One region of the Bradyrhizobium sp. 23AC genome, then DNA from elsewhere that is predicted to be linked to it. Evidence: riboswitches for the same ligand, from Rfam matches in the RefSeq annotation. Region 1 holds a riboswitch; the other holds the start of a gene.

Region 1 (5,647 bases):
CCGCACCGTCCTTTACCAGCGCGGACACCACGCCTTCGGCGCTCTCGGTCTCGTAGCCCAGGAATTCGGTGGCCCCGAGCTTTTCGCGCAGCGGGAACCAGATCGCCTCGGACGCAGCTTCCCCGGACCCCTTCCAGGACTCGCGCGCCTTGGCTTTCTGCCGCTCCATCGCATCGGAGAAGGAAGCCTGGTCGACGCTGATGCCGCGCGACTTCAGCGCGTCTTGCGTCAGGTCGAGCGGGAAGCCGTAGGTGTCATACAGCGTGAAGGCGACGTCGCCATCGAACATGTCGCCCTTTTTCAAGGACGCGCTCTTCTCGTCGAGGATGGCAAGGCCGCGGGTCAGCGTCTTGCGGAAGCGGGTCTCTTCCAGCCGCAGCGTTTCCTCGATCAGATTCTCCGCGCGCATCAAGTCGGGATAGGCCTGGCCCATCTCGCGGACCAGCGCCCAGACCAGCCGATGCATCAGCGGCTCTTTCGCACCGAGCAACTGCGCATGGCGCATCGCGCGGCGCATGATCCGGCGCAGCACGTAGCCGCGGCCCTCGTTCGAGGGCAGCACGCCGTCCGCGACCAGGAAGGCCGAAGAGCGCAAATGATCGGCGATGACGCGGAACGAGGCGACGGTCTGCTCGTTCGGCCCGCTGCCGAGCGCGGACGATGTCGCATCGATCAAATGGCGGAACAGATCGGTCTCGAACACGCTGTCGACGCCCTGCATGATGCAGGCCATGCGCTCCAGGCCCATGCCGGTGTCGATCGAGGGACGCGGCAGATCCACGCGCTCCTCCTTCGTCACCTGCTCATATTGCATGAACACGAGATTCCAGAATTCGAGGAAGCGGTCGCCGTCCTCTTCCGGCGAGCCCGGAGGTCCGCCCCAGATGTGATCGCCGCGATCGATGAAGATCTCCGAGCACGGGCCGCACGGGCCGGTGTCGCCCATCGCCCAGAAATTGTCGGAGGTCGGGATGCGGATGATGCGGTCGTCGGAGAAGCCGGCGATCTTCTTCCAGAGCCCGTGCGCCTCGTCGTCGGTGTGGTAGACGGTGACGAGCAGCTTGTCCTTGTTGAGCCCGAAGTCCTTCGTGATCAGCTTCCAGGCGAGCTCGATCGCGCGCTCCTTGAAATAATCGCCGAACGAGAAGTTGCCGAGCATCTCGAAGAAGGTGAGATGGCGCGCGGTGTAGCCGACATTGTCGAGGTCGTTGTGCTTGCCTCCGGCGCGCACGCATTTCTGCGACGTGGTGGCGCGCTGATAGGGCCGCTTCTCGACGCCGGTGAAGACGTTCTTGAACTGCACCATGCCGGCATTGGTGAACATCAACGTCGGATCGTTGCGCGGCACCAATGGCGAGGACGACACGATCTCGTGGCCGTTCTCGGCAAAGAAGTTCAGAAAGGTCGACCTGATCTCGTTGACGCCGCTCATGTTCATCCAATCGGGTGTGCTTGGACCCGCTATAGGCCATCCAAACCTGACATTTAGGCTGATATCTGCGGGCCACAGCGCTTTTAGACAAGGCCAGCTTCGCTGTCCAGAAACTGTGCAAGGAGATCAGAGGGTTGCCGCAGCCGCTCAATCCCCTTTGCAATCCCGTTGATAGGGCAAGCGGACGCGTTGACAGGCTTGGCCGCCCTGTGGTCTGTACCCATCTGTATCGTACGGCCACGTCGGGAGAGACCGGCTTTAGGCAGCCGGCGCCGAAGGAGCAACCGCCCCGGAAACTCTCAGGCAAAAGGACCGCGTGGCTTTGACAGCATCTGGAAAGAGGCGCCGACGGGATTAGACCCGGATGGCTCCCGCCGACGGGATAATACTCTCAGGCACAGCGACAGATGGGGCTTCGACTGGTGTCCTCAGGGAATCGTCCCGGGGGAACCGCCGAGGGCCCCTGTGATGCTAGCGCGCGACGACCAAGATTCCCTGAAACGTACGCCCCTTCATGGGCTTCATGTCTCCCTGGGCGGCAAGATGGTGCCGTTCGCGGGCTATGACATGCCCGTGCAATACCCCGCGGGCGTGCTGAAGGAGCACCTCCATACCCGGACCTCCGCCGGCCTGTTCGACGTCTCCCATATGGGCCAGATCGCGCTCAGGCCGAAATCCGGCAGGGTCGAGGACGCCGCCCGCGCGCTGGAACGGCTGGTGCCGCAGGATATCGTGGCGATCGCGCCGGGACGGCAGCGCTACGCCCAGTTCACCAACGCCGATGGCGGAATTCTGGACGACCTGATGGTCGCCAATTTCGGCGATCACCTCTTCCTGGTCGTCAACGCCGCCTGCAAGGACGCCGACGAGGCGCATCTGCGCGCGAATCTCTCTGAAGACTGCGTCATCGATTCCCTCACAGACCGTGCGCTGATCGCGCTGCAGGGGCCGAAGGCCGAGGCGGCGCTGGCGAAATTGTGTGCAGAGGCGCCCGCCATGAAGTTCATGGACTCCGGCCCCCGCAAGGTGGCCGGCCTCGACTGTTTCGTCTCGCGCTCCGGCTACACCGGCGAGGACGGTTTTGAAATTTCGGTTCCCGCAGCCGATGCCGAACGTCTCGCCAAAGCTCTGCTCGAAAACACCGATGTGCTGCCGATCGGCCTGGGGGCCCGCGACAGCCTGCGGCTGGAAGCCGGGCTCTGCCTCTACGGCCACGACATCGACACCATGACCACGCCGGTCGAGGCCGCGCTGGAATGGTCGGTGCAGAAGTCGCGCCGCAGCGGCGGTGCGCGCGCCGGCGGCTTTCCCGGCGCCGAAAAAATCCTCGCCCATTTCGACAACGGCGCGGCCCGCCGCCGCGTCGGCCTGCTTGCCCAGGGACGCGCGCCGGTCCGCGAGGGCGCGCGACTGTTTGCTGACAGCGCCGGCGGCGAGCCGATCGGACAAGTCACATCGGGCGGTTTCGGCCCAAGCCTGAATGCGCCGGTCGCGATGGGCTATGTGCCCACCGCATCGAGCGCGCTCGGCACACAACTCTTCGCCGAGGTGCGCGGCCAGCGTCTGCCGGTCGCTGTCGCGGCCATGCCCTTCGTCAAGAACACCTACAAACGCTGAGGATTCGAGAATGACCACGACGCTGTACACCACCGACCATGAATGGCTCGCCATCGAGGGTGACGTCGCCACCGTCGGCATCACCGACTACGCCCAGCAGCAGCTCGGCGACGTCGTGTTTGTCGAACTGCCCAAGGTCGGCCGCACCCTGAAGAAGGCGGAAGCCGCCGCCGTGGTTGAGTCCGTCAAGGCGGCCTCGGACGTGTACGCGCCCGTGACCGGCGAAGTGCTCGAGACCAACGCCGAGCTCGCGGCCGAGCCGGCGATGGTGAACTCGGATGCGCAAGGCAAGGCCTGGTTCTTCAAGATCAAGATGGCCGACAAGGGCGAGCTCGGCGGCCTCATGGATGAAGCCGCCTACAAGGCACATACGGCGTGAGATGACGAGAACGGCCGCCCCATACTCGGTGTCATCACCCGCGAAGGCGGGTGATCCAGTACGCCGCGGCCCATCGGCTCAATCACAACCGCCTGCGTTTACCGGATGCCCCGCCCCAGTGCGCAATTGCGCACAAGGCGGGGCATGACACCGACAGATGATTTAAGCGAGGACCCATGATGACCGCGCACCGCAAATCCAACGGCGACACCGCAAGCTTCGTTCGCCGCCACATCGGCCCGTCCTCCCGCGATGTCACCGCGATGCTCGAGGCCGTCGGCGCTAGAAGCGTCGACGCCCTGATGGCGGAGACGCTGCCGGCCTCGATCCGGCAGGCCGCCCCGCTCGATCTCGGCAAGCCGCTCAGCGAGACCGAGGCGATCGCGCATATGGGCGAGCTCGCAGCCCAGAACCAGGTCTTCACCTCGCTGATCGGCCAAGGCTATTCCGGAACGATTTTGCCCGCGGTGATCCAGCGCAACATCCTGGAGAATCCGGCCTGGTACACGGCGTACACGCCCTACCAGCCCGAGATCAGCCAGGGCCGGCTGGAGGCGCTGCTCAACTTCCAGACCATGATCTGCGACCTCACCGGGCTCGACGTCGCCAACGCCTCGCTGCTCGACGAGGCCACCGCCGCGGCGGAAGCGATGGCGCTCGCGGAGCGGCATTCGCAGGTGAAGGCGCAAGCCTTCTTCGTCGACAAGGACGTGCATCCGCAGACGCTGGCTGTGATGCGCACCCGCGCCGAGCCGCTGGGCTGGACCCTGATCGTCGGCGATCCCCTCACCGATCTCACTGGGAGTGACGTGCTCGGCGCGCTGCTGCAATATCCGGGCTCTTCGGGCGCGGTGCGCGACCTCAGGCCCGCGATCGCAACACTAAAGGCCAAGGGCGCGCTCGCGATCGTTGCCGCCGATCTGCTGGCCCTGACGCTGCTCGCCTCGCCCGGCGAGCTCGGCGCCGACATCGCGATCGGCTCGGCGCAGCGTTTTGGCGTGCCGATGGGTTATGGCGGACCGCACGCGGCCTATATGGCGGTGCGCGATGCGCTGAAGCGCTCGCTGCCCGGCCGCATCGTCGGCCTCTCCGTGGATTCCCGCGGGATGCCGGCCTATCGCCTCGCGTTGCAGACCCGCGAGCAGCACATCCGCCGCGAGAAGGCGACCTCGAACATCTGCACCGCGCAGGTGCTGCTGGCCGTGATCGCCTCGATGTATGCGGTCTATCACGGCCCCGAAGGCCTGACCCAGATCGCCCGCAATGTGCATCGCCGCGCCGCCGTGCTCGCGAGCGGCCTGCGCAAGCTCGGCTTCGCGCCTGATAGCGAAGACTTCTTCGACACGATCAGCGTCGATGCCGGCGCCAAGCGCGCCGAAATCGTCGCACGCGCGGCGGCCGAGAAGATCAATCTCGGCGTCGGCGCCACCAGCTTGCGCATCGCGCTCGACGAGACCACGACGCCCGCGACGGTCGAAGCGGTCTGGCGCGCCTTCGGCGGCAAGCTCGCCTATGCCGAGTTAGAGGCGACCACGCGCGAGGCGCTGCCGGAGGCGCTGAAGCGCGCGACCTCCTTCCTCACCCATCCCGTCTTCCACGCGCATCGCTCGGAGACCGAGATGCTGCGCTACATGCGCAAGCTCAGTGACCGCGACCTCGCGCTCGACCGCGCGATGATCCCGCTCGGTTCGTGCACCATGAAGCTGAACGCGACCACCGAGATGATGCCGCTGACCTGGCCGGAGTTCGGCTCGCTGCATCCGTTCGTCCCGCGGGAGCAGGCCAAGGGCTATCACGCGCTGTTCGCGCGCCTGGAAAAATGGCTGTGCGACATCACCGGCTATGACGCGATCTCGCTGCAGCCGAATTCGGGCGCGCAGGGCGAATACGCCGGACTTCTTGCCATCCGGGGCTACCATGCCGCGCGTGGCGAGACGCATCGCAAGATCTGCCTGATCCCCTCCTCCGCCCACGGCACCAACCCGGCTTCGGCCGCGATGGTCGGCATGGACGTGGTGGTGGTCGCCTGCGAGAAGAACGGCGACGTCGACGTCAATGATCTCCGCGCCAAGGCCGAGAAGCATTCCAAGGATCTCGCTGCGGTCATGATCACCTATCCCTCGACGCACGGCGTGTTCGAGGAGCACATCCGCGAGATCTGCGACATCGTGCACGGCCATGGCGGCCAGGTGTATCTGGACGGCGCCAACCTCAACGCG
Region 2 (5,647 bases), on a different contig from region 1:
CGGCCTCACCACCGTCGTTTTGAGCGGCGGCTGCTTCCTCAACGCGATCCTGAGCGAGGAGGTGCAGCGCGGCTGCGTCGCTGTCGGCCTCAATCCGAAGCTCGCGCGCCAGGTGCCGCCGAATGACGGCGGCTTGAGCCTCGGCCAAGCCTGGGTTGCCGCTCTTCAAATGCTCGAACAACAAAGGCTGGAAGGAAACGCCTGATGTGTCTCGCCATACCTGCAGAGGTGACAAAGCTCCTTCCCGACGACATAGCCGTCGCCTCGATCGACGGCGTCAGCAAGGAGGTTTCGGTGGCGCTGATCGAAGATCTTGCCGTCGGCGACTACGTCATCATCCATGTCGGCTATGCCCTGACCAAGATCGATCCGGATGAGGCGAGGCGGACACTGGAGCTCATGCGTGAGCTCAGCACCGGAGAGCAGGGAGCAATGCAGTGAAATACGCGGACGAATTTCGCGACAAGGCAATCGCGCTGGGGTTGGCCAGGGCGATCCGGTCTGAGGCCGATCCGCAGAGGTCCTACCGCTTCATGGAGTTCTGCGGCGGACATACGCATGCGATTTCGCGCTATGGCCTGGAGGACATACTGCCCAAGAACGTGCGGATGATCCACGGCCCCGGCTGTCCCGTCTGCGTGCTGCCGGCGGGACGTATCGACATGGCGATCCGGCTGGCCGATCGGCCGGAGGTGATCCTTTGCGTCTATGGCGATCTGATGCGGGTGCGGGGCTCGCAAGGTGCCTCGCTGTTGAAGGCAAAGGCACGTGGCGCCGACGTCCGTATGGTCTATTCCACGGTCGATGCGATCCGGATCGCGGAAGAGAATCCGGAGCGGGAAGTCGTGTTCTTCGCGATCGGCTTCGAGACCTCGACGCCGCCGACCGCGATCATGATCCGACGTGCCGAGAAGAGGCAGCTCGAAAACTTCAGCGTGTTCTGCAACCACGTGCGGACGCCGCCAGCGATGCAGAACATTTTGGAGAGTCCCGACATCCGCCGCGTCGAGATCGACGGCTTCGTGGGGCCCGCCCATGTCAGCATCATCATTGGCACCGAGACCTACGAGGTCTTTGCAGAGGAATTTGGCAAGCCGGTGGTGATCTCGGGCTTCGAGCCGCTTGACATGATGCAGGCGATTCTGATGCTGGTGCGTCAGGTGAACGAGCACCGGAACGAGGTGGAGAATCAATATAGCCGTGCCGTAACGCGCGATGGGAATCCGCGCGCCAAGGAGGAGGTCTCGAATATTTTCGAGCTGCGGGACCAGTTCGAATGGCGAGGCCTCGGGCTCGTGCCCTATAGCGGATTGAAGCTGAAGCAAACCTACGCCAGATTTGATGCGGAGATACGCTTCGCCATGAACGAGCTACGCGTCCCCGACAATCCGGCCTGCGAATGCGGCGCGATCCTGCGCGGTGTCAAGAAACCGGTCGACTGCAGGCTGTTCGGAACGGTGTGCACGCCCGAGACCCCGGTGGGATCCTGCATGGTCTCCTCGGAAGGCGCATGTGCCGCGCATTGGACCTACGGTCGCTTCCGCGATCGTCAGCAGAAGCGGGCCTCATGAGAGCCCATCAGCGCAAGCTCGACATCAAGCACGGCTGCGTCGACCTGTCCCACGGTTCCGGCGGCCGTGCGATGTCGCAGTTGATCTCGGGCCTGTTCCACGAGGCCTTCGGCAACGAATGGCTGGCGCGCGGCAACGATCAATCCGCCTTCGATGTCGGCGCCGGGCGCATGGTGATGACGACTGATGGCTATGTGGTTTCGCCGCTGTTCTTTCCCGGAGGCAATATCGGCTCGCTCGCGGTGCACGGCACCGTCAACGACATCGCCATGGCCGGTGCCCGACCGCTTTATCTGTCTGCGAGTTTCATTATCGAGGAAGGCTTTCGGTTTTCAGACCTCAAGATGATCGCGGACTCCATGGGCGAGGCGGCGAAATCCGCCGGCGTCCATATCATCACCGGCGACACCAAGGTGGTCGAGCGCGGGAAGGCCGACGGCCTGTTCATTTCGACCGCGGGCGTTGGCCTGGTGCCTGAGGGACTCGATCTCTCCGCTGAGAATGCCAGGGTCGGAGACCGGGTGCTGATCTCGGGCACGCTTGGCGATCACGGCGTCGCAATCATGTCAAAGCGCCAGAACCTCGCCTTTGAAACGGAGATCGTCTCGGATTCGGCCGCCCTGCATGATCTGGTCGCCAGGATGGTGGCGGCGGGCGGCTGCGGCATCCGTCTGATGCGAGATCCCACGCGCGGCGGCCTCGCGGCGACATTGAACGAAATTGCCCAGCAGTCCGAACTAGGCTTCAGCCTCCAGGAAGAGGCGATCCCGGTCAAGCAGGGGGTGGCGGCTGCCTGCGAGCTGCTCGGGCTCGATCCGCTCTACGTCGCCAATGAGGGGAAGCTGGTCGCGATCGTGTCGCCTGATGTCGCCGGAGCCGTGCTGGCCGCCATGAGAGCGCATCCGCTCAGTCGCGATGCCGCCGATATCGGTGAAGCGGTGCCGGATGATCATCACTTCGTGCAGATGACGACGAGCTTTGGCGGTGGCCGGATCGTCGACTGGTTGTCGGGCGAGCAACTGCCCCGGATCTGTTGAGGCCCAAGATGCGCATTCTGCTCATGTCGCATCCCTTCAACAGCCTGACGCAGCGGCTGCATGCCGAGCTCCGCGAGCGCGGCCTCGCGGTTTCGGTCGAGCTCGACATCCATGCCGACACCACACGCGAAAGCGTGAAGCTGCATCAGCCGGATCTCGTCATCGCGTCGTTCCTCAAGCGGGCGGTCCCGGAGGATGTCTGGCGCAGCGTCCGTTGCCTGATCGTCCATCCGGGGCCGCCCGCGATCGTGGACCGGCGGCTCTCGACTGCGCCATTCTGGAGGGCGTCGCAGAGCGGGGCGTCACGGTGTTTCAGGCGGATGGGGAGTTCGACGCCGGACCAATCTGGGCATTCCGGACCTTCCCGATGCGGCGTGCAGCAAAATCCAGCATCTACCGCAACGAGGTGACCGTGCATGCGGTGCAAGCGGTGCTGGAAGCCGTCGCCGTGATCGAGGCAGGGCAGCCGACACCGGTGCCGATGCGGAGCGACGACCCCGGCATCCGCGCGCTCTGCCGGCACGCAGATCGCGGACCGGCAGCACGACACGAGCGAGACCGTCCTGCGCAAGATCAACAGCGCCGACGGCATGCCGGGCCTGATCGACAGCCTGTTCTGGCAGAATGTCCGCCTCTTCGATGCGCACCCAGCGCATGGCGTTTCCGGCCTGCCCAGTCTCCGAGTCCCCGATACCGGCTCCCGATCCCGCCCGCCCGCAGCCCGCTCCATCTCCAGCGCCGCACGGCCGACCCACGTTTAGCCCCATGCCAACGCCGCGTCCTATACCTACACCGCAAGGCACGAGAGTTCAGTCCGGTGGATTCGCTTGAAATCTTCGATATCGCGAGCCAGCACTGTGAGCAGCATTCAATCGAAGTCCTCAGCGAAGTAACTCATCGCTGGCTGTGCACTCCGGATTGACCGACAAGACCAAATGGCTCAATGCAAAGCGCCCCGACCGAAATCCCTCCATCGGCAAGTCAACCCCGTGAACGACCGCACAACAGCAAGACTTCGCATCTTCGCTTCATTGTTGACCCAAGCCGCTTAGTAGAATACTTGAGGAGTGCAGCCACGAATTTGATGTCGTGACTCAGGAGGTCGAGTCCCATAGACGTCGCTTGCGGAAGAGCTCGGCTCCGGCCGACGCCGAAGGAGCAACCGCCCCGGAAACTCTCAGGCAACAAGGACCGCGGGTGAGGGAATAACATCTGGAAAGAGGTGCCTTGGCACCCGCCGACGGGATAATACTCTCAGGCAAATAGACAGATGGGGCGCATTTGAAAATCAATCAACGGATTGAGATGCGCGCCCATGTCCAAGACCGTCGACAAAGTCACCACTGCAGGTTTGCCGCCCGGGCGTTCAGCCGGTCCGATCAGTGTACTCGATCTCTTTACGATCGGGATCGGCCCGTCCAGCTCGCATACCGTTGGACCGATGCGCGCGGCCCATCGATTCATCGAATGCCTGGGCGAAGATCTGTGGCGCTGTCGCTCCGTCGTCGTCGAGCTCTACGGGTCACTGGCGCTGACCGGCAAAGGTCACCGCACCGATATTGCCATTCTGCTGGGACTATCGGGCTGGCTGCCAGAATCCGTTGATCCTGAGGCCATACCCATCATCGCCGGGCTGATCCGATCGCGTTCCGAGGTCATGCTTGGCGGTCGCCATGCGGTTGGCTTCGATGAGAGTAAGCACCTGGCATTCTGCACCGGGGAGTTCCTGCCGGAGCACTCAAATGGCATGAAATTCGCCGCACATTCGGATACGGGAGTCCTGCTTCGCCAAACCTATTACTCCGTCGGCGGCGGCGCGATCGTGTGCGAAGGCGATCAGCCGAGCAACTCCGCCGTTCGAAACGTTGGATGTGAGCCGTACCCATTCACGACAGGGCGTGAACTTCTCGCGATAGGTGAGAGCACCGGCTTGTCGGTTGCTGAAATCGTTGCTGCCAACGAGCTGTCGCATCGGGAAGAGACTGAAACCAGCGCATTCCTGGATAGCGTTCGCGACGCAATGATGCGCTGCATCGAGCGCGGGTGTGTCAACGGGGGTGTTCTGCCCGGTGGCCTGAATGTACCGCGCCGTGCGCCAGGTCTGTTCAGCAAGCTCAAGGCATCGTCGAAGGGGGCGACACACCCATTTCACGTGATGGAGTGGGTCAGCCTTTTTGCTCTCGCGGTCAATGAAGAGAACGCAGCCGGGGGACGCGTCGTCACCGCCCCGACGAATGGAGCTGCCGGCGTCATACCCGCGGTTCTGAAATTTTCCGAGATATTCTTCCCGGATCCAAGCCCGGCAAAAGCCCGCATTTTTCTCCTGACCGCGTCCGCGATCGGTATGCTCTACAAGCGAAACGCTTCGATATCCGCCGCCGAAATGGGTTGCCAAGGCGAGGTTGGCGTAGCTTGCTCCATGGCGGCTGCAGGACTTGTGGCCGTCCTAGGCGGCACGAATCGGCAGATCGAGAACGCGGCCGAAATCGGCATGGAGCATAATCTCGGTCTCACATGTGACCCGATCGGCGGCCTCGTGCAGATCCCGTGCATTGAGCGCAACACAATGGGCGCGATCAAGGCGATCAACGCAACGATGCTCGCGTTGCATGGTGATGGCCGGCATCACGTGTCCCTCGATGCCGTAATTGAAACGATGCGTCAGACCGGAGAGGACATGCGAACCAAGTACAAGGAGACGAGTTTGGGCGGCCTCGCAGTCAATGTGGTCGATTGCTGAAGATGAGACGCATAGAGGTTTCGTTCTTCAACTGTAGCCGTGCGACGCATTCGACGTAATGGCGGCTTGGCCGAGACCCCTGTGTCTACACCTCGCAACCGGGAACTCATCATCTATCGAGAGTTGCTTCTTCGATGGGCAACGTCGAGAATGAGAGTTCGCAGCCATTGCAGCCCGGGATCTCGCTCATGTGAGATGCGCCACTGAAGAACGTCGGTCATGAGGGGGAGGGATATGGGCGCTTCGACCCTTCTGATCGGGAGAGTCGTCGCGGCCCGATCTGCCAGATCTGCGGGAAT

The links. A riboswitch is a leader RNA that binds a small molecule or an ion and turns the genes downstream of it on or off. The one in region 1 is predicted to bind glycine.
Region 2: linked by a shared signal. The riboswitch ahead of RAD10_RS24210 (L-serine ammonia-lyase) and the one ahead of gcvT (glycine cleavage system aminomethyltransferase GcvT) in region 1 are both predicted to bind glycine.

What each region holds. Positions count from the first base shown of each region.
Region 1 is NZ_JAVAYN010000017.1:119,825-125,471, forward strand. Features, by position in the region: gene alaS (alanine--tRNA ligase) at 1-1,432, opposite strand, end outside; glycine riboswitch at 1,666-1,756, shown strand; gene gcvT (glycine cleavage system aminomethyltransferase GcvT) at 1,901-3,049, shown strand; gene gcvH (glycine cleavage system protein GcvH) at 3,060-3,428, shown strand; gene gcvP (aminomethyl-transferring glycine dehydrogenase) at 3,608-5,647, shown strand, end outside.
Region 2 is NZ_JAVAYN010000011.1:29,791-35,437, reverse strand. Features, by position in the region: gene hypF (carbamoyltransferase HypF) at 1-205, shown strand, start outside; gene RAD10_RS24230 (HypC/HybG/HupF family hydrogenase formation chaperone) at 205-441, shown strand; gene hypD (hydrogenase formation protein HypD) at 438-1,571, shown strand; gene hypE (hydrogenase expression/formation protein HypE) at 1,568-2,608, shown strand; gene RAD10_RS24215 (formyl transferase) at 2,617-3,018, shown strand; glycine riboswitch at 3,724-3,812, shown strand; gene RAD10_RS24210 (L-serine ammonia-lyase) at 3,924-5,348, shown strand; gene RAD10_RS24205 (LysR family transcriptional regulator) at 5,462-5,647, opposite strand, start outside.